One region of the Kitasatospora sp. NPDC101235 genome, then DNA from elsewhere that is predicted to be linked to it. Evidence: riboswitches for the same ligand, from Rfam matches in the RefSeq annotation. Region 1 holds a riboswitch; each other region holds the start of a gene.
What was found. Region 1 has a riboswitch for cobalamin ahead of ACIRRH_RS12430 (cobalamin biosynthesis protein). Riboswitches for the same ligand answer to the same signal wherever they lie in the genome.
Positions count from the first base shown of each region.

Region 2: linked by a shared signal. The riboswitch ahead of ACIRRH_RS05190 (FecCD family ABC transporter permease) and the one ahead of ACIRRH_RS12430 (cobalamin biosynthesis protein) in region 1 are both predicted to bind cobalamin.
Region 3: linked by a shared signal. The riboswitch ahead of ACIRRH_RS10485 (hypothetical protein) and the one ahead of ACIRRH_RS12430 (cobalamin biosynthesis protein) in region 1 are both predicted to bind cobalamin.

Region 1 is NZ_JBIWNZ010000006.1:76,324-83,138, forward strand. Features, by position in the region: gene ACIRRH_RS12415 (phosphatidylcholine/phosphatidylserine synthase) at 1-232, shown strand, start outside; gene ACIRRH_RS12420 (hypothetical protein) at 412-1,737, opposite strand; gene ACIRRH_RS12425 (alpha/beta hydrolase family protein) at 2,393-3,499, opposite strand; cobalamin riboswitch at 4,030-4,163, shown strand; gene ACIRRH_RS12430 (cobalamin biosynthesis protein) at 4,271-5,263, shown strand; gene ACIRRH_RS12435 (cobyric acid synthase) at 5,260-6,798, shown strand.
Region 2 is NZ_JBIWNZ010000002.1:388,496-395,310, forward strand. Features, by position in the region: gene ACIRRH_RS05160 (RNA polymerase sigma factor SigF) at 1-220, opposite strand, end outside; gene ACIRRH_RS05165 (anti-sigma regulatory factor) at 390-800, opposite strand; gene ACIRRH_RS05170 (GNAT family N-acetyltransferase) at 989-1,465, opposite strand; gene ACIRRH_RS05175 (nuclear transport factor 2 family protein) at 1,476-1,859, opposite strand; gene ACIRRH_RS05180 (ABC transporter substrate-binding protein) at 1,947-2,939, opposite strand; gene ACIRRH_RS05185 (ABC transporter ATP-binding protein) at 2,965-3,789, opposite strand; gene ACIRRH_RS05190 (FecCD family ABC transporter permease) at 3,786-4,865, opposite strand; cobalamin riboswitch at 4,958-5,107, opposite strand; partial or broken gene ACIRRH_RS05195 (hypothetical protein) at 5,338-5,994, shown strand; gene ACIRRH_RS05200 (zinc-binding dehydrogenase) at 6,047-6,640, shown strand; gene ACIRRH_RS05205 (MFS transporter) at 6,694-6,815, opposite strand, start outside.
Region 3 is NZ_JBIWNZ010000004.1:372,178-378,992, forward strand. Features, by position in the region: gene ACIRRH_RS10465 (universal stress protein) at 1-329, opposite strand, end outside; gene ACIRRH_RS10470 (CapA family protein) at 603-1,586, shown strand; gene ACIRRH_RS10475 (site-2 protease family protein) at 1,639-2,763, opposite strand; gene ACIRRH_RS10480 (GAP family protein) at 3,055-3,732, opposite strand; cobalamin riboswitch at 4,188-4,346, shown strand; gene ACIRRH_RS10485 (hypothetical protein) at 4,570-4,857, shown strand; partial or broken gene metE (5-methyltetrahydropteroyltriglutamate--homocysteine S-methyltransferase) at 4,752-5,786, shown strand; gene ACIRRH_RS10495 (amidohydrolase family protein) at 5,920-6,815, opposite strand, start outside.

The DNA of each region.
Region 1 (6,815 bases):
CCCGAAGCCGCAGGGGCTGCTGGCCACCGCCACGCTCTGCTGGGTCGTCGTGGCCATCGGCTGCCTGGCCGCCTGGGCCACCGGGCTGCCCGGCGGCGACACCCTGATGCACGTCGGCGCCTTCGCCCAGATCACGCTCGCCGCTATGGCGCCGCTGCTGGTCATCCGCCGCAAGGTGGGGCAGAAGGTCGGCGACGTCCGCGCCCGGCGGGCGGAGTCGCGGCTCGGCTGAGTCCCGCAATTGTCATAAGAGTCAGGGCCCGGAACCTGTTGGTTCCGGGCCCTTCCTCATGTGTCACAACAGTCGAGCACCTCGGGTGCGGGCTCAGGGACCGTCAATGCGGACGCCGATACGGACGCCGGATCCGCCGTCGCTGCGGACTCCGAGCTCTTCCGCAATTGTCATAAAAGTCAGGCACCACCGGTGTGCACGCTGAACGCCGAGCGGCGGGCCGCCCGGGCCACGCCCGGGTCCGGGTGCACGCCCGAGACCGCCGTCAGCACCGAGGCCGCCCGCGGGTGCCCGGACTGCCGGGCCCGGGCGAACAGCCGGACCGGGTCGCCCGCCGAGGCGCCCTCGACGTGGCCCACCAGCAGCTCGGTCTCGCCGTGGTCGAGCACCGCGGCCGCGGTGTCCACCCAGAGCCAGGCCGCGTCCTCCGCGCCCAGCACGTCCGCCGGGGAGACGCCCTCGTCCGCGCGCTCCGCCAGCCACAGCAGTGCGTAGGGGCGCAGCACCGGCTCGTCCACCGCCGCGCGCACCGCCTGCTCGGCCGGACCGCCGGCCACCCGCAGCGCCTCGAAGGCCAGCCCGCGCACCAGCGCGTCGTCGCCCTGCGCGGCATCCAGCAGCTCGCCCACCGCCCGGTCCGCCGGTCGGGCCGCGACCCAGGCCCGGAACTCGGCACGGGCCGGGCCCGGCGAGTAGTCCGCACAGGCGTTCAGCAGCTCGAAGGCGCTCTGCTCGATGTGCCCGGCCGCGGTCTGCGCGACCGTGCAGATCTCCTCCAGCTTCGCCCGCACCGCCCAGTGGCCGAGCGGCGACAGCTCCGCGGCATCGTTCCTGCGCACCAGGGCGCCGACGGCCGCCAGGCCGTCCAGCATCCAGTCCAGGACGGCGGCCACGTCCGAGGGCGCGGCCGGGGTGTCGATCTGCGGCGCGCGGCAGGTGCCCCGGACGGCGGAAACGGCCGAGGCCGCGTGCGGCACCGGCGACAGGCCCGGTCCGCCGAGGCCTGCGCCGACCCGGCGCTCGTCCAGGCCACGGCGCAGCAGTTCCAGCAGCTCGCTCTCGGCGACCGGACCGTCCACCAGGTGCAGGAAGGAGAGCAGCTGCGGTGCCTGGTCCACGGCCTGCCCGGCCAGTACGGCGAACACACCGCGCAGCGCGGCGGGCGGCACCGGGGCGAGCAGGGTCCAGGCGTCGAACAGCGCCGACCAGCCGCGCACCACGGCCTCGTCGTCGTGCTCCCAGGCGTGCAGCCGCCAGCCGGGGCCGGCTCCGCCGTCACGGGCCTCCACCAGGCCCACCAGCAACGCCTGCCCCCACGCCTTGGCGGCGGCGCCGACCGTCATGGCCAGTGCCCGGCCCGCCGCGCGGGCGTCCTCCGGGAGCAGCTCACCGCGCTTGTCGACCTCGGCCAGCTCGCCGGCCCAGCGGGCGACCCGGACGGCGTCCACCAGCATCCGTCGGGCCAGCGGCGCCAGCTCGGCGGGTGCCGGGAAGCCCTCCGGCACGGGAACCCGGCCCCGCCCGGGAGCCGGAGCGGGCCCTCGTCGCCGGGGTACTCCGTTACGGGGGACACCCGCCCCGCCCGGCCTGCCACCGGCGGGCCGGTGGGCCGTTCCGGGGAGACGGGTCACCGTCGCACCGGTACCGATCGTCGGCGGGAGCGGGGCATCACGGTCGCGCGGGTTCCGAGACGTCACGTCGAGCAGTCTTCCCCTTGTACCGGCCTTCTGTCACATCCGGTTGTCCGTACGACCGGGCGACCGGTGGCGGCACCTCCGCAAGACCGGGCAACAGCGGCAAACCGCCTGGCCGGAAACGTGTGACCTGACCATGCCACCGGCGCCACCCCGGTCGCCGGGAATGCTCGCCCGATCACCGTGCGTACGGGCGGGGGTAAGGGGTCGGTCCAATTGTTGCCCCTGACGGCAGGGGGCTTTTCACGCGGGGAATCCGCTCCGCCGACTTCCAGCGGGACTGTCCAGCCCGAATCCGGACGGATGGCGGGCAGGGTGGCGGGGTCGTGCTGCATGAGAAGTCGGACCGGCCGACTTCTCGCGCATGCCCGGAGGAATGGCAGAAACGTTCATTCGTGGACGGCGGATTCCCCGCAGGAAAACCGGATGGGGCCCGGCCGAAACCGCCCGCACGGTCAGGGGGGGCCTAGAGCAGCGGCGTGAGCCAGCGGCGGAGGATCTCGGTGTAGTGGTCGGGGGCGGTGTTCCAGAGGGTGGCGTGGTCGGCGCCGGGGAACGCCTGCAGGCTGACCACGTCGCGGCGGGCGGCAGCCAGCTTCTCCGCGCTGCCGAAGGGGGATATCCGGTCCTCGGGGCTGTGCAGCAGGAGGGTGGGCACGCGCAGGTCGGTGCCCTCGGCTATGCGGCCGAAGTCGGCGAGGTCGACGCCGGTGCGGCCCTCGGCGGCGAGGGCGCCGAGTTCGGCGGCGACACCCTGGAAGCCGGCCCGGGCGGCGTCCCGGCGGGCAGAGGCCGGGAGGTCGAGCACGGGCGAGTCGAGGATCAGCCCGCGGACGGCGTGCGACCAGGCAGAGCGGGCCGCCGTCCGGAGGACCATGGTCGCCCCGAGGGACCAGCCGTAGAGGATCACCGCGCCCGCACCGCTGTCGAACGCCAGCCCTACCGCCGACTCGACGTCTCGCCACTCGGTCTCGCCGAAGTGGCTGAGCCCGTCGGGGGAGGCGGGGGCACCCTGGTCGCCGCGGTACGTGACGGCGAGGGCGGGCAGGCCGAGCCGGTCGAGCACGGGGAGCACCGGGAGGGTCTGCCGGCGGTCGGCTTCGGGGCCGTGCACCAGGATCACCCAGGTGCCGCGTTTGCCGTCGAGATGCCAGGCGGGCAGCGCGCCGAGTTCGCCCTCGACGACGGTGTCGGCGAAGGCGAGGCCGAGCGCCTCGGTGGGGTCGCCGAGGTGGACCCGGGGAGTGAGGCGGACCTCGGTGCCGGCGGTGAGGGTGCCCCGGTCGGCGCGGACCAGGCGGCGGGTGACGCCCCGTTCGTCGCTGTGCAGGACCTCCTCGACGACCGCGTGCCCGCCGTCCGCCCACTCGACCGCCCAGCGGCCGGGGCGCAGGCTCTCGGGGCCGCGGGTGAAGGTGACCCGGCCGGGGGCGAGGCTGTGGACCAGGAGCGGACCGGACTCCTGGACGACGGTCGCCGGACGGACCATCCGCTCGGAGGCCCGACGGCCGATCACCAGCACGGCGGCCCCGACCGCTGCGGCCGCCACGACGGCGGCGGTTCCCCATCGCATTTCGCTCCCCGCTCTGTTGGTCACGGACCGGACGGTGTTCGAGCACCAGTCCACCGGCGCCCCGCCCGCCCGGCCACCGGGCTAGGCCGTCCGGGTGACCTCGGCAGCGACCCGACGGTGCCGAGGATGAGGCCGGAAGCGGGCGGTGAAGGAGTCGACGGTGGGGCGGACGGATGGCTTCTGCGGAGCGTGCCACCGAACGGTCGGCGTGGCGTGCGATGCGGCCCCAGCCGCCGAACGCACGAAGCGGCCCGGGTCCTGTCTCTCGGATTCTGTCGGATCGGACCGCGGCGTCGGGGTGGGGCATCGCCAGGCGGAGGTGGGGGCGCCTCCCGGCCGACGACGGCCGGGGGCGCGTCGCGGGCCCGGCAAGGATCCAAGGGACAGGCCCCGTCCCCGGGCCGGTGCAGCACCGGGCGATCCCACAAGGTGTCAGTCGGCGGCGCCCGCGTGTGACCAACCCCTCCGTGACCTCGGTTGACTCCCGGTTCGGGCCCGTGATGGGATCCTGGGGCCAAACGGAGGCATGGAGAGGAAGCCGGTGGAAGTCCGGCGCGGTCCCGCCACTGTCACCGGGGAGCACGCTCGGAACATCGCCACGGCGGGCCGTCGACGGCCGCTGGAAGGCTCCGGGGGTGCGTTCGACCCGGAAGCCAGGAGACTCTCGCCCCCGTCACGTCGATCCAGGGCGCGGACCCTGAGTGAGGACACGCACGCGATGCAGGCTGCCCCGCCCCGCCGGACTCCGAGCTGCCTTCCGCCGTGCCGCCGATGACCCCGCCCGCACCTTCTCCTCCTCCGCGCCCGCTGACCCGCGCCGCCGCGTTCGCGCTCGGCGCCGTCGCGGGCTACGCCGCCGACGCCCGCTTCGCCGACCCCCGCCGGGGCCACCCGGTCGCCGTCTTCGGCAGCGTCGCGACCCGGCTGGAGCGGCGGCTGTGGCGCGACGACCGCGGCGCCGGGGCCGGGTACACGGCACTGTGTGTGGGCGCGGTGGCGGCGGGCGCGCTCGCCCTGGACCGTACGGTGGGCCGACGCCCGCTGGGCCGGGCGGCGCTGGCGGCGGCCGCGACCTGGACGGTGCTCGGCGGCACCTCGCTGACCCGGGAGGCGCGCACCATCGGCCGCTCGCTGGCCGCGGGCGACCTCGCGGCCGCCCGGGAGCGGCTGCCGCACCTGTGCGGGCGGGATCCGAGCGCGCTGGACGGGCAGCAGATCGCCCGGGCGGTGGTCGAGTCGGTGGCCGAGAACACCGCCGACGCCGTGGTGAACGCGCTGACCTGGGGCGCCCTGGCCGGCACCCCCGGTCTGCTGGCCTTCCGCGCCGTGAACACCCTGGACGCCATGGTGGGCCACCGCTCGCCGCGCCACGCCCGGTTCGGCTGGGCCTCGGCCCGGCTGGACGACCTGGCGGGCTGGCCGGGCGCCCGGCTGACGGCGCTGCTGACGGTGGCCGCCGCGCCCGAGCCCCGGACGGCCTGGCGGGTCTGGCGGCGCGACGGCTCCGCGCACCCGAGCCCGAACGCGGGCCAGGCGGAGGCGGCGTTCGCCGGCGCGGTCGGCGTACGGCTGGGCGGGACGCTGCGGTACGGCGAGCGGATCGAGCACCGGCCGGTCCTGGGCGCGGAGCTGCGGCCGGTGACGGTGGACGACATCGAGCGGGCCTGCGCGCTCTCCCGGCGGGTGGGCGCACTGGCGCTGGGTACGACGGTCGCGGGGCACGTCCTGCTGCGGACGTTCCTGGGGAAGAGGGGATGGGCATGACGAACGCGCTGCTGGTCGCGGGGACGACCTCGGACGCGGGCAAGAGCGTGGTGACGGCCGGGATCTGCCGTTGGCTCGCCCGCCAGGGCGTACGGGTCGCGCCGTTCAAGGCGCAGAACATGTCGCTGAACTCCTTCGTCACCGCCGACGGCGCCGAGATCGGCCGCGCCCAGGCGATGCAGGCGCAGGCCGCCCGGGTGGAGCCGGAGGCGGCGATGAACCCGGTGCTGCTCAAGCCCGGCGCGGACGGCCGCAGCCAGGTGGTGCTGCTCGGCCGGCCGGTGGCCGAGGTGGGCGCGCTGGACTACCGCGAGCGCAAGCCCGTTCTGCTGGAGCGCGCCCTGGAGTGCCTGGCCGACCTGCGCCGCCGCTACGACGTGGTGGTCTGCGAGGGCGCGGGCTCGCCCGCCGAGATCAACCTGCGCGACCGCGACATCGCCAACATGGGCCTGGCCACGGCCGCCGGACTGCCCGTGGTGGTGGTCGGGGACATCGACCGCGGCGGAGTCTTCGCGGCGATGTACGGGACGCTGGCGCTGCTGTCGGCGGAGGACCAGCGGCACGTGGCGGGCTGGTTCGTCAACAAGTTCCGTGGCGACGCGCGGCTGCTGGCACCCGGGCTGGAGATGCTGCACGAGCTGACCGGCCGTCCGGTGCTGGGCACACTGCCGATGCTGCCCGGGCTCTGGCTGGACGCCGAGGACTCGCTGGACCTGTCCACGGTGGTGGACCGGGCGGACGGGCCCGGGCCGCTCGGCGCGGACGTGCTGCGGGTGGCCGTGGTGCGCTTCCCGCGGCTGTCCAACTTCACCGACGTGGACGCGCTCGCGCAGGAGCCGGGCGTGCTGGTGCGCTGGGCGACCAGGCCGGAGGAGCTGGCCGACGCCGACCTGGTGGTGCTGCCCGGCACCCGGGCCACCGTCGCGGACCTCGCCTGGCTGCGCGAGCGCGGCCTGGAGCCGGCCCTGAAGGCGCGGGCGGCGGCCGGGCTGCCGGTCCTCGGGGTCTGCGGCGGCTACCAGATGCTGGCGCACTCGATCGTGGACGAGGTCGAGTCCAAGTCGGGTGCCGTGGAGGGCCTCGGCCTGTTGCCGACGCACGTGCGGTTCGGCATCGAGAAGGTGCTGGCACGGCCGGTCGGCGAGGCGTACGGGCAGCGGGTGGAGGGTTACGAGATCCACCACGGGGTGGTGGCGGTCGAAGGCGGCGACACGTTCGTCTCCGACGGCCACGGGCGGAGTCTGGACGGCTGCCGGGTGGGCTCGGTCTGGGGGACGACCTGGCACGGCGTGCTGGAGAACGACGGGTTCCGCCGCGAACTCCTGCGCGAGGTCGCCGAGTTGTCCGGCCGGGCGTTCGTCCCGGCGCCGGACACCTCCTTCGCCGCGGCGCGCGAGGCCCGGCTGGACCGGCTGGGCGACCTGATCGAGGAGCACGCGGACACCGACGCGCTGTGGAAGCTGATCGAGGGCGGAGTGCCGGCGGCCGGATCGCTGCCGTTCGTCCCGCCCGGGGCCCCTGGGAGTGACGCATGAACCGGGTACGGCAGCAG
Region 2 (6,815 bases), on a different contig from region 1:
GCAGCTCGGCCTCGACCTCCTGGTCCGTCCCGTCCACCGGATCCGGCGGTGGCACGGAGGCAGGCGTCGGCTCGGACGTCGGCTCGGTGGGGTGGCTCATCCGGTGGGCGTCCTTCGGGTGCGCTTCGTCGTTGGCGGCGAGGCCGGGAACGCTCGCCTGGGTCGGTACGGCAGGTCCCGCCGTCGCGAGGCCGGTACGGTCCAGATCACTCACGGCCATTCCCCCGTTCCGTTCCGGGAGCACCGGGGCCGGTGGCCCCGGAATTGTCTCGTTGGTCGTACCGCCCGGGGGCGGTACCGGGAGCCGTCCGTCGGGCCCCGGGTCGGGGGAGCGGCGGACGGCCCTTGCGTGGGTGCTGCTCGGTCGTGCGGTTCGGTCCGGCGCCCGACTAGTGGGCGGGGGACCCGCCGCGCTTCTTGTGCAGGCTGATCGACACGGTCTTGTCCTCGCCGACCGAGGAGTCGACCTCGCCGGCCAGGGCGGAGAGCACCGTCCAGGCGAAGGTGTCCCGTTCGGGCGCCTTGCCGTCGGTGGTCGGGGCGGAGACGGTGACCTTCAACGAGTCGCCGACCAGCCGGAACTCGCAGGACAGTACGGAACCGGGCACCGCCTGCTGGAGCAGGATGGCGCAGGCCTCGTCGACCGCGATCCGCAGGTCCTCGATCTCGTCGAGCGTGAAGTCCAGCCGGGCCGCCAGCCCGGCCGTCGCTGTTCGCAGCACGGAGAGGTAGGCCCCTGCTGCGGGCAGCCGGACCTCCACGAAGTCCTGAACACCGAGATCGCCGTCGATCTGGGACACCCTTGCCTCCTGGGTGGCGCGCTGTGCTTTCTTGGTACCCCGCTTGTTACCGCTTGCTACCCCCGAAGGGGGCCCGGCGTCGCGGATCCGCCATCGCTCTGCCTTCCGCACCCCGGTTCGGGAGTTACTCATGGTAAGGCATTGCGACGCAGGGTGGCAGACCCTTTCCCCGGACTCCGGACGGCCGTTCAGCGCCGTCCGGCGGAGGCCAGCGCCTCGTCGGTGAGCCGGTACACCGTCCACTCGTCCATCGACACCGCGCCGATCGACTTGTAGAAGTCGATCGAGGGCTGGTTCCAGTCCAGGACCGACCACTCGACCCGGGAGTAGCCGCGCTCGACGGCGATCCGGGCGAGCTCCAGCAGCAGCGCCTTGCCGTGGCCGCCGCCGCGCGACTCCGGGCGGACGTAGAGGTCCTCCAGGTAGATCCCGTGGGTGCCGCGCCAGGTCGAGAAGTTGCGGAACCAGACCGCGAAGCCGACCGGCTCGCCGGTGGCGTCGTCCTCGGCGATCAGCCCGAACAGGGCCGGGTTCTCGCCGAACAGGGCCTCGCGCAGCTGCTCCTCGGTGGCCTTCGCCTCGTGCAGGGCCTTCTCGTACTCCGCGAGTTCGCGGATCATGGCGTGGATGACGGGGACGTCGGTGGCGACGGCGGTGCGGATCATGCCTGTGAGCCTACTGCTCGGGACCGGTCTCGTCCCAGGCCTGGACGGAGGTCTGGTCGACGATCCGGCCGTCCCGCAGCCCGGCCATCGAGGACATCAGCACCCGGACGCCGTCCGGGTAGCGGCAGGACTCCAGGAAGGCGACGTGGTCGCCCTGGACCACCACCTGTTCCAGCTTGTGGGTCATCTCGCGGCCGTAGATGTCGTCCAGCATGGCGCCGATCTCCTCCCGCCCGTGCATCACCAGGGGGTGGCTGGGCTGGGTCCTGCGATCGACCATGCGCAGTTCGGCGTCCTCCGCGTAGAGCGACAGGAGGGTCTCGGCGTCGCAGCGTTCGATGCCCTCGCGCAGTGCGCGGGTGTCGAAGGCGGTGGGTGCCGCCATGGTGGTCATGATCTCGCTCCTCCGGTCGGGTTCCGTCGGCTCGTACCTTGAGCGTACGCCCGGCCGCCCGTACCGGAGGGGCGGGATCCGGGCCGGTCAGCGGGCCGGCACGGTGCGCAGGTACTCGGCCAGCGCGCTGATCGCGGCCGGGTTGCGCGGGCTCTCCACCAGGTCGACGTAGTCCATGACGAAGATCCGGTCGTTCCTGATCGCGGAGACGTTCGCCAGCGCCGGGAAGGACTTGAGGAACTTCCGCTTCTCCTCGGCCCCGGGCGTCGCGTAGTCGTTGATCACGATCACCTCGGGGTCGCGCTGCACCACGCTCTCCCAGCCGGCCGTGACCCAGCTGTCGGTGAGGTCGCCCATCACGTTGGTCCCGCCGGCCCTGGCGATGATCTCGTTCGCGGCGGCGAACTTCCCGGCGGTGTACGGCTTGTCCTGCCCGCTGTCGTACAGGAAGACGGACGGACGGCGCTCGGGCTGCGGGACGGCGGCGATCTGCGCCTTGAAGTCGGCGATCAGCCTGTCGGCGCGGTCCTTGACGTCGAAGACCTCACCGAGGTTGGCCAGGTCGGTGTAGAGCGCCTCCAGCGGGTCCATCACGCCGCGCTCGGTGCCCTTGCCGCTGCGGCAGGACTCGCTGAGCACGTACGAGTCGATGCCGAGCGCCTTGAAGGCCTGCGGGGTGACGCCCCGGCCCTCGTCGAAGCCGTAGTGCCAGCCGGCGAAGACCAGGTCGGCCCTGGCGTCCAGCGCGATCTCCTTGGTGATCTCCTGCTTGGAGAGCCACGCCGTCTGCTGGTAGCCGTCCTTCCAGGCGACCTTGTCGATCCGCCCCTTGTCGTCGGGCATCACGTAGCCGGCCATCCGGTCGGCGAGGCCGAGCGAGAGCATCAGCTCGGTGATGCCGACGTCGTTGGTCACCACCCGGGCGGGCTTCCGGTCGAAGGTGAGCTCGTCGCCGCAGTTGCGCACGGTCACCGGGTAGTGGGCGGAGGCGGTGGCGGCCTCCTTCGGGGCGATCTCGGCGCCGCAGGCGGTGAGTCCGAGGACGAGCAGGGCGGTGGTGGCAACGGCCTTGGTGCGCACGGTGGTTCCTCTGGAGGGGGTGGGATCAGGCGGAGGGGTCGAGGCGGTCGAACAGCAGCTGGAGGGCGCCCGTCGCCGGGTGCCGCACCGGGGTGCCCCGGACGCCGAACACCTCGGCCAGCAGGGCGGGCCGGAGCACCTCGCCGGGTGGACCGGAGGCGACGATCCGGCCGGCCCGCAGCACGTACAGCAGGTCGCAGTGGCTCGCCGCCAGATTGAGGTCGTGCAGCGCGGTGAGCACCGTCGGACCGGCCTCGCGGGCGAGCGCCAGCACCTCCAACTGGTGCGCGATGTCGAGGTGGTTGGTGGGTTCGTCCAGCACCAGCAGGCGCGGCTCCTGGACCAGCGCGCGGGCGAACAGCACCCGCTGCTTCTCGCCCCCGGACAGGCTCAGGAAGCCCCGCTCGGCGAGGTGCCCGGCCCGGACCTTGCGCAGCGCCTCGGCGCAGCGCTCCTTGTCCCCCTCGGCCGGGGCGCCGAAGCCGCGGCGGTGCGGCAGCCGGCCCATGGCGACCACCTTGGCCACCGTGAAGTCGAACTCGGCGGAGTGCTCCTGGGTCAGCGCGGCCACCCGGCGGGCCGTCTCGCGGGCGGTGAGGGCGTGCAGGTCGTCGCCGGCCAGCCGGACCACGCCGCCGGCCGGCTTCAGCACCCGGTAGACGCAGCGCAGCAGGGTCGACTTGCCGCTGCCGTTCGGGCCGACCAGCCCGACCACCTGCCCGGCGGCGGCCGCCAGGCTCACCTCGTGGACCAGCCGGGTGCCGGCCAGCTCCACCGAGACGGCGTCGACGGCGAGGTCCTGGGCCTGCGACGGTCCGGTCGCGCCGGTCACCTCGGTCTCGTCGGTCATCGGGTGCCTCCGAAGGCCTGGCCGCGGCGGCGCATCATCACCAGGAAGGCGGGCACGCCGAGCACCGCGGTGAACACCCCGACGGGCAGTTCGGCGGGCGCCAGCAGGGTGCGCGAGGCGATGTCCACCCAGACCAGCAGCAGTGCCCCGGCGAGCGGCGCGATCACCAGCACCTGGCGGTGCCCCGCGCCGACCAGCATCCGTGCCAGGTGCGGCATCAGCAGCCCGACGAAGCCGATCGCCCCGCTGACCGCGACCACGGTGCCGGTGACGGCGGCGGTCACCACGAACAGCTCACGGCGCAGCCGGTCCGGGTCCACGCCGAGCGAGGCGGAGGTCTCGTCGCCCATGGCGAGCGCGTCCAGCCGCCCGGCGGCGCAGACCAGGTAGGCGAGGCCGGCCAGTACCGTGACGGCGGCGATCGGCACCTTGCCCCAGGTGGCGCCGCCGAGGCTGCCGAGCAGCCACATCATGGCGTCCCGGGCGGCCTCGCCGCGGTCGGCGGCGAAGACCATCAGGGTGGTGGTGGCGGAGAAGCCGTAGGACAGGGCGGTGCCGGTGAGCACCAGGCGCAGCGGGGTGAGCCCGTACGCGGTGCGGGCGGCGAGGTAGACCAGCGTCATGGCGGCCAGCGCGGAACCGAAGGCGGAGGCGGAGACCGCCCACACCCCGAGCGAGGCGAAGGCGCCGAACAGCAGCACGGCGTTGGCGCCGACGGCCGCGCCGGAGGAGATGCCGAGCACGAAGGGGTCGGCCAGCGCGTTGCGCACCAGTGCCTGGACGGCGACCCCGCAGGCGGCCAGCCCGGCGCCGACCACGGCGGCCAGCACGGTGCGCGGCAGCCGGATCTCCCAGACGATCGCGTACGCGGCCGCCTCGCCGGCGTCCAGCCGGCCGCCCGTCAGCCCGGCGCCCAGCAGCCGCAGCACGCGGGGCAGGCCGAGCCCGGAGGAGCCGAGGGCGACCCCGCAGACCAGCGAGAGCAGCAGCGCGGCGGCGAGGCCGGCGGCGAGCGGGACGACGGGTATTCGACGAGCGGGCGGGCCGACTGCACGGTTGACGGGTGCGCGGTTCACGGGTGCGCCTTGCCTCGGGCCGCGGGTGCGCCGGGGCGGGCGCCGGCCGGAGGCGTGCCGGGGCGCCGTTCCCCTCGCAGTCCGCGGCGAGTTGTCGGGAGGTCAGCGGCCGAGGGCGATCGGGCTGGCGCGGTCGTACGGGCTGGTACGGGCCGTGCTCACCGTTGCGGGTCAGCGCCGGATTCACACCGGACTTCCCCCTCGGACGCCCTGGCAGCATAACAGCCGCTCAGGGCAGGCAACCCTTACCGCGCCGGATCGGACGTGAACGCACGACCGCCCCCGTCCGGCGGCGCGGACGGGGGCGGTCGGGCGGCGGCGCGTCGGGGCGTCACCGCTCCGGCGTGACGGAGCGGCTGAGCGCCGTCGAGCAGGAGCCGCACCCGAACCGGGGCCTAAACCGACACCAAACGGTCCGTCAACTGGGCCTGGTGTCAAGATAGTTTGCTCTTCAGGCGGCTATGGCCGGATCATGAACCAGCGCAATCGCAGCGGGCTCGGGGCGGTCCGCGCCCGGGTCGCGGCCGTCCCCCGGTCCTGGGTGCCGGCGGCATCGGGCCTGGCCTGTCAGGTGATCGGCCTCCTGGACCTGTTGAACGCCGTCTTCCCGGGGTTCAGGCGCTCGCGCGTGCACGGCTGGCTGGGCGGCTTGCCCGGCGGCGTGACCACCCTGGCAGCGGTCGGATCGCTGACCAGCGGGCTGTTGCTGCTCCTGCTGGCCCACGCGCTGCGCCGACGCAAGCGCCGGGCCTGGCGGGCGGTGGTCGTGCTGCTGCCCGCGAGCGCGGTGCTGCACCTGCTGCACCGGCATCCGGCGGCCGCCGTGGTCCCGCTGGTCCTGCTGGCGGCGATCCTGGTCCACCGACGGGAGTTCTACGCCGCCGCCGACCCCGGGACCCGCCTGCGGGCGCCGGCGGGCCTGCTCGGCCTGGGCACGCTGAGTGTGCTGCTGGGGCTGGTCATCGTCAGCGTCCATCCGTCGAGCCAGAGCCCCGGCCCCACGCTCGCGGAGCGTCTGGAGCACGTGGTGTACGGCCTGGTCGGGGCCGAGGGACCGATCCGGTACGCCTCGGAGCGAGCCGCCGACCTGGTCGGCTGGTCGCTGGGCACGCTCGGTCTGCTGACCGCTCTCGCCACCGCCTACCTGGCGCTGCGCGCGGAGACGCCCGAGCCGGGGCTCGGTGCACGCGCTCTTCGAACGCCGCCCGGTCCGCCTCGGCGAGACCGTGGTGGTCCAGGGCAGCGGCCCGGTGGGCCTGGCCGCCGCCGCCCTGGCCCGGTTGTCCGGCGCCGCCAAGGTGGTACTGGTCGGTGGCCCGGAGCAGCGGCTGCGGCTGGCCGCGAAGGCCGGGATCGGGGACGTGCACATCGACATCGCCGGGGCCGCCGACCCGCAGCAGGTGCTCGCCGAGGTGCTGGCGGCCACCGGCGGGCACGGTGCCGACCTCGTCATCGAGTGTGCGGGCGTGCCGGCCGCGGTCGCCCAGGGGTTGTCCCTGGTCCGCCGCGGCGGCTCCTACCTGGTGATCGGCCAGTACACGGACGCCGGCGACACGATGCTGAACCCGCATCAGATCGTCCACCGGCAGCTGGACGTGGTTGGTTCGTGGGCGTTCTCCGGCGCTCACGTGATCGAGTACGTCAGGCTGCTTCCGGCGCTCACCGAGAGCTTCGACCTGGCGGGCCTGGTGACGGTCTTCCCGTTGGAGGCGCACGCCGAGGCACTCGCCAGGGTGGGCGACGGGTCGGTGATGAAGGCCGTGTTCGCCGGCTGAGCGCCGCGGCGGGCGGGGGCTCCCTGATCGGGGGTCCCCGCCCGCCGCTGTGCTCAGGCGTGCAGGGCCGGCTCCTGCGGGTGGGTGGACTGGTCTTCGGCGGGGGCGGCGCCCTGGCGCGGGGCGTCGATCAGGGTGAAGGCGACCACGGCGGCCGCGGCCAGGGCGGCCACCG
Region 3 (6,815 bases), on a different contig from region 1:
CGGGCGGGTCGGCCGTGCTCACAGCGCACCTCGACCTCCACGTACGGCTCGCCCACCTGCTGTCGCAGTTCCTCGACCAAGTCCGTCACCTCGCGGGCGACGGCGTCGTGCAGGTGCGGCGCAGGCCCGCCGCTCGGGCGGTTCCAGCCCGTCATGGCCCTGTCCGGCGGATCGGCGTGTCGGCCGCCGAAGGCACAGACGGCCCGCACGCCGACCCCTCGCAGCTGTGCCTCGCGAAGAGCGAAGAGCACAGCCCTGCGGGCGGGCTCCGAGCCGTCCGTACCGACGACGATCGGACCGGCGGGACCTGACGCGGGAGAGTGGTTCACGGGGACCTCCAGGAGGTGAGGCCCGGCAGCGGGCTGCCGGGCTCAGCGGATCCGGTGGATTCCGCGGACCCGGGGAGGCGCGGACACCGGTGCGTCCGCTGCATTCATGATCCTCCGGCAACGGCGCGGCGGCATGTCCGTCCTCGCCCCGTGAACCGCCGCACACGGTTGCGTCCCGGGAAGGAGGTTGCCCGCGACGGAGTACGGGCCGAGTCTGGAGGGGCGAGGCGCGTTCCGCGCTCCGGGACTCACGAATCGAGGAGGCCGCGGACGATGACGCTCACGGTGGCGCTGGCCGGCGACACGATGCTCGGGCGTGGGGTCGCCGAGGAACTGCGGCGCTCGCCGACACCGGGGACGCTGTTCTCCCCGGAGGTGCGGAAGGCACTGGCGGCGGCCGACCTCGTCGTGCTCAACCTGGAGTGCTGCGTCTCCGGCCGCGGGGAGCGGTGGCCGGACCCGGACAAGCCGTTCTTCTTCCGCGCCCCGCCGTCGGCCGCCGCCGTCCTCGCGGAACTGGGGGTGGACTGCGTGACACTGGCCAACAACCACGCCCTGGACTACGGCTTCGAGGCCCTCGCCGATTCCTGCGACCTGCTGGAGCAAGCCGGCGTCCGCGCGGTCGGCGCGGGGCGGGACGTGTCGGCGGCGCGGGACTTCGCCGTGCTGGAGGCCTGCGGGGCGCGGCTGGCGGTGGTCGGGGTCACCGACCATCCGAAGGAATACGCGGCCGGGCCGGGGCGTCCCGGAGTGGCCTGGGCCGACCTGTGGACGGGTGTGCCCGGCTGGCTGACCGCCCTGGTGGCCCGGGCCGCGCGGGAGGCCGACGCCGTGCTGGTCACCCCGCACTGGGGCCCCAACATGACGCCCGGGCCGCCGTCGCACGTGCGCGCGGCGGCCCCACGGCTGCTGGCCGCCGGGGCGACGCTGGTCGCCGGACACTCCGCCCACGTCTTCCACGGCGTCGCCGACCGCGTCCTGTACGACCTGGGCGACTTCATCGACGACTACGCGGTCGACCCGGTGCTGCGCAACGACCTCGGGCTGCTCTTCCTGGTGACGCTGGACGGGCCGGACGGTGCGAACCTGGCGCCGGTCCGACTGGAGGCACTGCCGCTGGCCCTGGAGTTCTGCCACACCCGCTTCGCTCGTGGCGAGGAGTGGGAGTGGATCCGCGAGCGGTTCGCCACCGCTTGCGCCGAGTTCGGCACCGAGGTGGGCGAACGGGACGGGCGGCTGACGGTCGACTGGAGCTGAGGGCGGCGGTGGCGGTCACGCTCGGCCGGCCGGCCGGACGGCGTGGTCGGGCTCAGCGTCCGCGCGTGGCCCTCGGCTGCCGGGCGCGGGCGATCCGGTCGAGATCCTCCGTGGTGACCACGCCGACGACCCGGCCGTCGTCCAGGACGAGGATCGGCGGCGGGGCGCTCGCGCGGTCCAGAACCTCGACGAGGTCGTCCCCGGGCGCGGCGACCAGGCACGCCGACAGCGGGGTGGCCAGGTCGCGGGCCCGCAGCTGGGCCCGGCGCGCGGGCGGGAGGGCCGCGAGCCGGCGCAGGTCGAGCAGGCCGCTCGGACGACCGGCGACATCGACCAGGGGGACCACCGGGAGCCCGGCATGGGCGGCGGGTTCGGCGAGGAAGCGGTCCAGGGTGAACCAGTCGGGCCCGGTGGTGACCGGCGACGTCATGACCTGGCCGATCCGGGTGCCGCGCAGGGCCGCCACCAGCACGGCGCGGCGGACCTCTGCCTGGGCGGACGACCAGATGAAGAACCCGACGAGCAGGAGCCAGATCCCGGATCCGCTGCCCCGGAGGAACTCGAACCAGCCGACGGCACAGAGCAGCAGGCCGCCCGCCTGGCCGGCCCGTCCGGCGACGCGTTCGGCCTGTTCCTGGTCGCCCCGGCGCCACCAGACCACCGATTGCAGGAGCCGTCCGCCGTCCAGGGGAGCGGCGGGCAGCAGGTTGAACACCCCGAGCAGCAGGTTGGCCCAGGCGGTCCACAGCAGCACCGCGGCCGGCAGCTCCCAGTGGAGGGCGCGTTCGGCGCCGAGTCCGGCGCCCAGGAAGACGCCGCCGAGGACCAGGCTGGTGAGCGGCCCGATCCCGGCGACGGCGAACTGGCGGCCGGGGCTCGGAGCCCGGCCCATCCGGGTGACGCCGCCCAACGCGAAGACCGTCATGTCGTCCACCCGGATCCCGGCCCGCCGCGCGGTGACGGCGTGGGCCGTCTCGTGCAGGAGCAGGCTCACGGTGAGCAGCAGCGCCCCGACCAGGCCGGCGAGGCCGTAGGTGGTGCCGGAGCGGCCGGGAACCAACGCGGGGAGGGTCTGCCCGGCGAGACTGATGCCGAAGAAGAGGACCAGGACGGGGGCGCTCCAGTGGATCCGCAGCGGTATGCCGAGGATCCTCCCCAGCGATGCGGACCCGCGCATCCCGACACCTCCTCCGGGTCGCTGCCGGCCGGTCCCGTGCTCTGCCCGCGCGGCCGGGCCGGAGCCGCCTCGTCCCGGGTGTGGCGACGGGGGCTCCGCGGTCCTCGTCGTCATCGAGGTGCCGGTCGCTGCTTCCATCGTGCGCTCAGGGGGACCGTCCGTCATGGTCCGATGGGCCCACTCCGCGCCGGCGATGAAACCTTTGCCGATGGGCCGGTCGTTCGGGCCCCGTCGGCTCCCGGTCGGGTGGACGAGGCCGGTCCGTTCCACCGGCTCGGAGCGCACGGCCTGTCAGGAGACGAGGACGGCGATGCCGTCTCCGAGCAGCTTCAGCCCGAGAACGAAGAACAGGACGGCCATCACGGCGACGTTGTGCTGGGCTGCCCACTCCTTCCAGCCGCCGAGCACGGTCTTGGCCCGCTCCCCGCCGAGGAGAAAGACCGCCAGCGGGGCCAGCAGGCCGAGGGTGGCGATCACGACGAAGATCGCCAACGATGCGATCTGCTGCCCGACCGGCAGTCCTGCTGAGCCGATCGTGGCGCCCGCGGCGATGGTCAGCGGTGCGTTCTTGGCGTTGAGCGCGGAGAAGGCCAGTCCGAGTGCGAAAACCTTGACCGGCGCGAGGCGGTCGATCGCGCCCATCCACTTCGGCAGCTGGGCCTGCGAGGGATCCCTCGGGCGTCGGCGCCACTGCCGGGCACCGAAGAGGACGAGGAACACGCCCAGAGCGAGCTTGAGCGCTCCCACCCAGGTAGCCGGGTGCTCGTGGGCGGAGGCGCCTGCCGGGGAAGCGATCGCCAGCATCACCGCGCCCAGTGCCGCGAGTCCGAGGATCCAGCCGACGGTGAAGAGGACACCGTTGAGACGTCCTCGGGGCGTGGCGAGTATGAGGATGACGGCGATGACCGGGAGCGGACTGATGGCGACGGCCGCCGCGAAACCCAGCACGTCACCGAGAACTGCGCCCATGGTTGCCTCCGGATGGCGATCCGGTGGAACGGGCTCAGGGGAAGCGGGTGATCCGACCGTCCGTGCGATGCAACGGGTTGTTCTGTGATCGGCTGCGCCGTTGTCCTCACGGCTGTGCGGAAGCGGCCGCCCGGAATGGCGACGGCGGCACACTCGGCACGTCCCACCGCTTCCATCGTCCTGCGCCTGGCCGGATCTGTCCTCGGGAGCTTCTCGGAACGTCATCGCCCCTGGCGGAGGCAACGTGAAGTGATCGGATGGACACGGCGCCGCCTGTAGAACCTGCCCGGCTTCGTGGTCACCCGCAGTGGTGAGTGCTTCTCGCCGGGGCAGCCGATGAAGTTGCCGCCGTCTCATCATGCGGACGCGTTCCGTGATTCCCGCGCCAGACCCGGTGGTGTGCCTCTAGGCTGGCCGGGCAGCTGGTTCGCCCTGTCCGCCAGACAGGGCGTCGCAAGAGGGAACCCGGTGGGAATCCGGGACTGCCCCGCAGCGGTGAGTGGGAACGACCGCCGTCATACGCACTGGACCCGGGTCGGGTCCGGGAAGCGACGGCCAGTAGGTGTCCGTCCTGGTTTCGGCCGGGGTGGGTGTGCCCGCGAGTCCGAAGACCTGCCCGTTGCCCGCCCGCGGACCATCCGCGCGCGGATATCCGGTGACCTCGAGGGCGGGTCGGCGACCACACCAGGCGGATCAGGCACGCGTGTCCACGGCGGCCGCCGTCCGGTTCGTCATCCCTTTCGCGCTCTCGTCCCGTCCCCGGGTACTTGAGGAGACAGACTCGCGAAGGAGAGTCCCTTGACCACGAAGTCCGCAGCCGCGGCAAGCGTCGCCACCGTGCACGGCTACCCCCGCCAGGGCCGGGGCCGGGAGCTCAAGAAGGCGATCGAGGGGTACTGGAAGGGCGCCGTCACCGCTGAGGTGCTGCTGGCCACGGCCGCAGACCTGCGCCGCGGGAACTGGCAGCAGCTCGCCGACTCCGGCATTGAGGAGGTCCCGACCGGTGACTTCTCGCTCTACGACCACGTGCTGGACACCACCGTCGCCGTCGGTGCGATCCCGGCCCGCCACCGGGACGCTCCTTCCCGCAGACCACCGAACTGCGCGTCGCCCGCGCCGACCTGACCGCGGGCCGCATCGACGACGCCGCGTACCGGGAGCGGATGGAGGCCGAGGTCCGCGAGGTCATCGCGTACCAGGAGAAGGCCGGACTGGACGTCCTGGTGCACGGCGAGCCCGAGCGCAACGACATGGTCCAGTACTTCGCCGAGCAGCTCACCGGCTACCTGGCCACCCGGCACGGCTGGGTGCAGTCCTACGGCACCCGCTACGTGCGCCCGCCGGTCCTCGCCGGGGACATCTCCCGCCCGCACCCGATGACCGTCGACTGGTTCCGCTACGCCCAGGGCCTGACCGGCCGTCCGGTCAAGGGCATGCTCACCGGCCCGGTCACCATGCTCGCCTGGTCCTTCGTCCGCGACGACCAGCCGCTCGCCGACACCGCCCGCCAGGTCGCCCTCGCCCTGCGCGACGAGGTCACCGACCTGGAGGCCGCGGGTGCGGCCGTCGTCCAGGTCGACGAGCCGGCCCTGCGCGAGACCCTGCCACTGCGGGCCGCCGAGCGCCCGGCCTACCTGGGCTGGGCCACCGAGTCCTTCCGCCTGGCCACCTCCGGCGTCCGCGTGGACACCCAGATCCACACCCACATGTGCTACGCCGAGTTCGGCGCGATCATGACGGCGATCGACGACCTGGACGCGGACGTCATCTCCCTGGAGGCCACCCGCTCCCACATGGAGGTCGCCGGCGAACTGGCCGAGGCCGGCTACCCGCGCGAGGTCGGCCCGGGCGTCTGGGACATCCACTCCCCGCGCGTGCCGAGCACCGAGGAGGCCGTGGAACTGCTGCGCGCCGGCCTCGCGGCCATCCCGGCCGAGCGGCTGTGGGTCAACCCCGACTGCGGCCTGAAGACCCGCGGCTGGACCGAGACCCGTGCCTCCCTGGACAGCCTGGTCGCCGCCGCCCGCCGCCTGCGCGAGGAACTCGCCGGCTGACGCACCCGTCGGGACGGACGACCGGCGGGCACGGTGGTACGCACCGTGCCCGCCCCTCGTCGAGGATCTCGCCGTGGAGATCGGCCGCCGTCGTGACAGAGGGGGTCGCAGACGAGCAGGAGGCCGGCTCGGGTCAGCCGAGCTCGTTCTTGTGGACGACGCCGTCCTTGACGATGAGGCGCAGATTGCGTTCGGGATCGGCGAGGACGGACAGGTCGGTGGTCGGGTCGCCGTCGACGACGAGGAGGTCGGCCCATGCTCCCGGCGCGATGACCCCGAGCGGCGCCGCACGGTAGGGGTCGCGACGGCCGGACAGGCGGAAGAGTTCGGCGTTGCCGGAGGTGGCCGCCTTCAGGGCCTCGACCGGGCTGAGGTAGGTGGCGAGGCGGACGAGCATCTCGTTCTGCCGGTGGGCCTTCCCCGGGGCGAGTACCAGGTCAGTGCCGAAGGCGAGCCGCACGCCGTGGTTCACCGCCCAGCCGATGGTGCGGGCGACGCCTTCGCAGACCTCGCCGTTCTTGCGGCCGCTGTCCGCGGATGCGTAGTGGTGGTCGTCGACCTCGAACGGCTGGGTGCTGAGCCACACGTCCTTCTCCGCGAGGTAGCGGATGGTGTCCTCGTCGGCGAGGTGCCCGTGCTCGATGCAGCGCACCCCGGCCTCCACCGCGCGGCGGATGCCTTCGGAGGTGTAGACGTGCACCGTCACGTAGGTGCCCCAGTCGGAGGCCGCGTCGACGGCGGCCTCCAGTTCCGCCGTGGTGAACTGCAGCACGTCGAGCGGGTCGAACTCGGAGATGACGCCGCCGCCGGCCATCAGCTTGATCTGCGTGGCGCCCTTCTTCAGCTGCTCGCGCACCGCCGCGAGGACCCGCTCCGGACCGTCGGCCACCCGCGTGAACCCGATCTGTTCGGTTCGGGCCTGCGGCCCGCCCAGGGCGGTCGGGGCGTCGTAGACCGTCCCGAAGTCGCCGTGGCCGGCGGTCTGGGAAATGGCGGCCTGGCTCGGGTAGATCCGTGGGCCCGGGAACA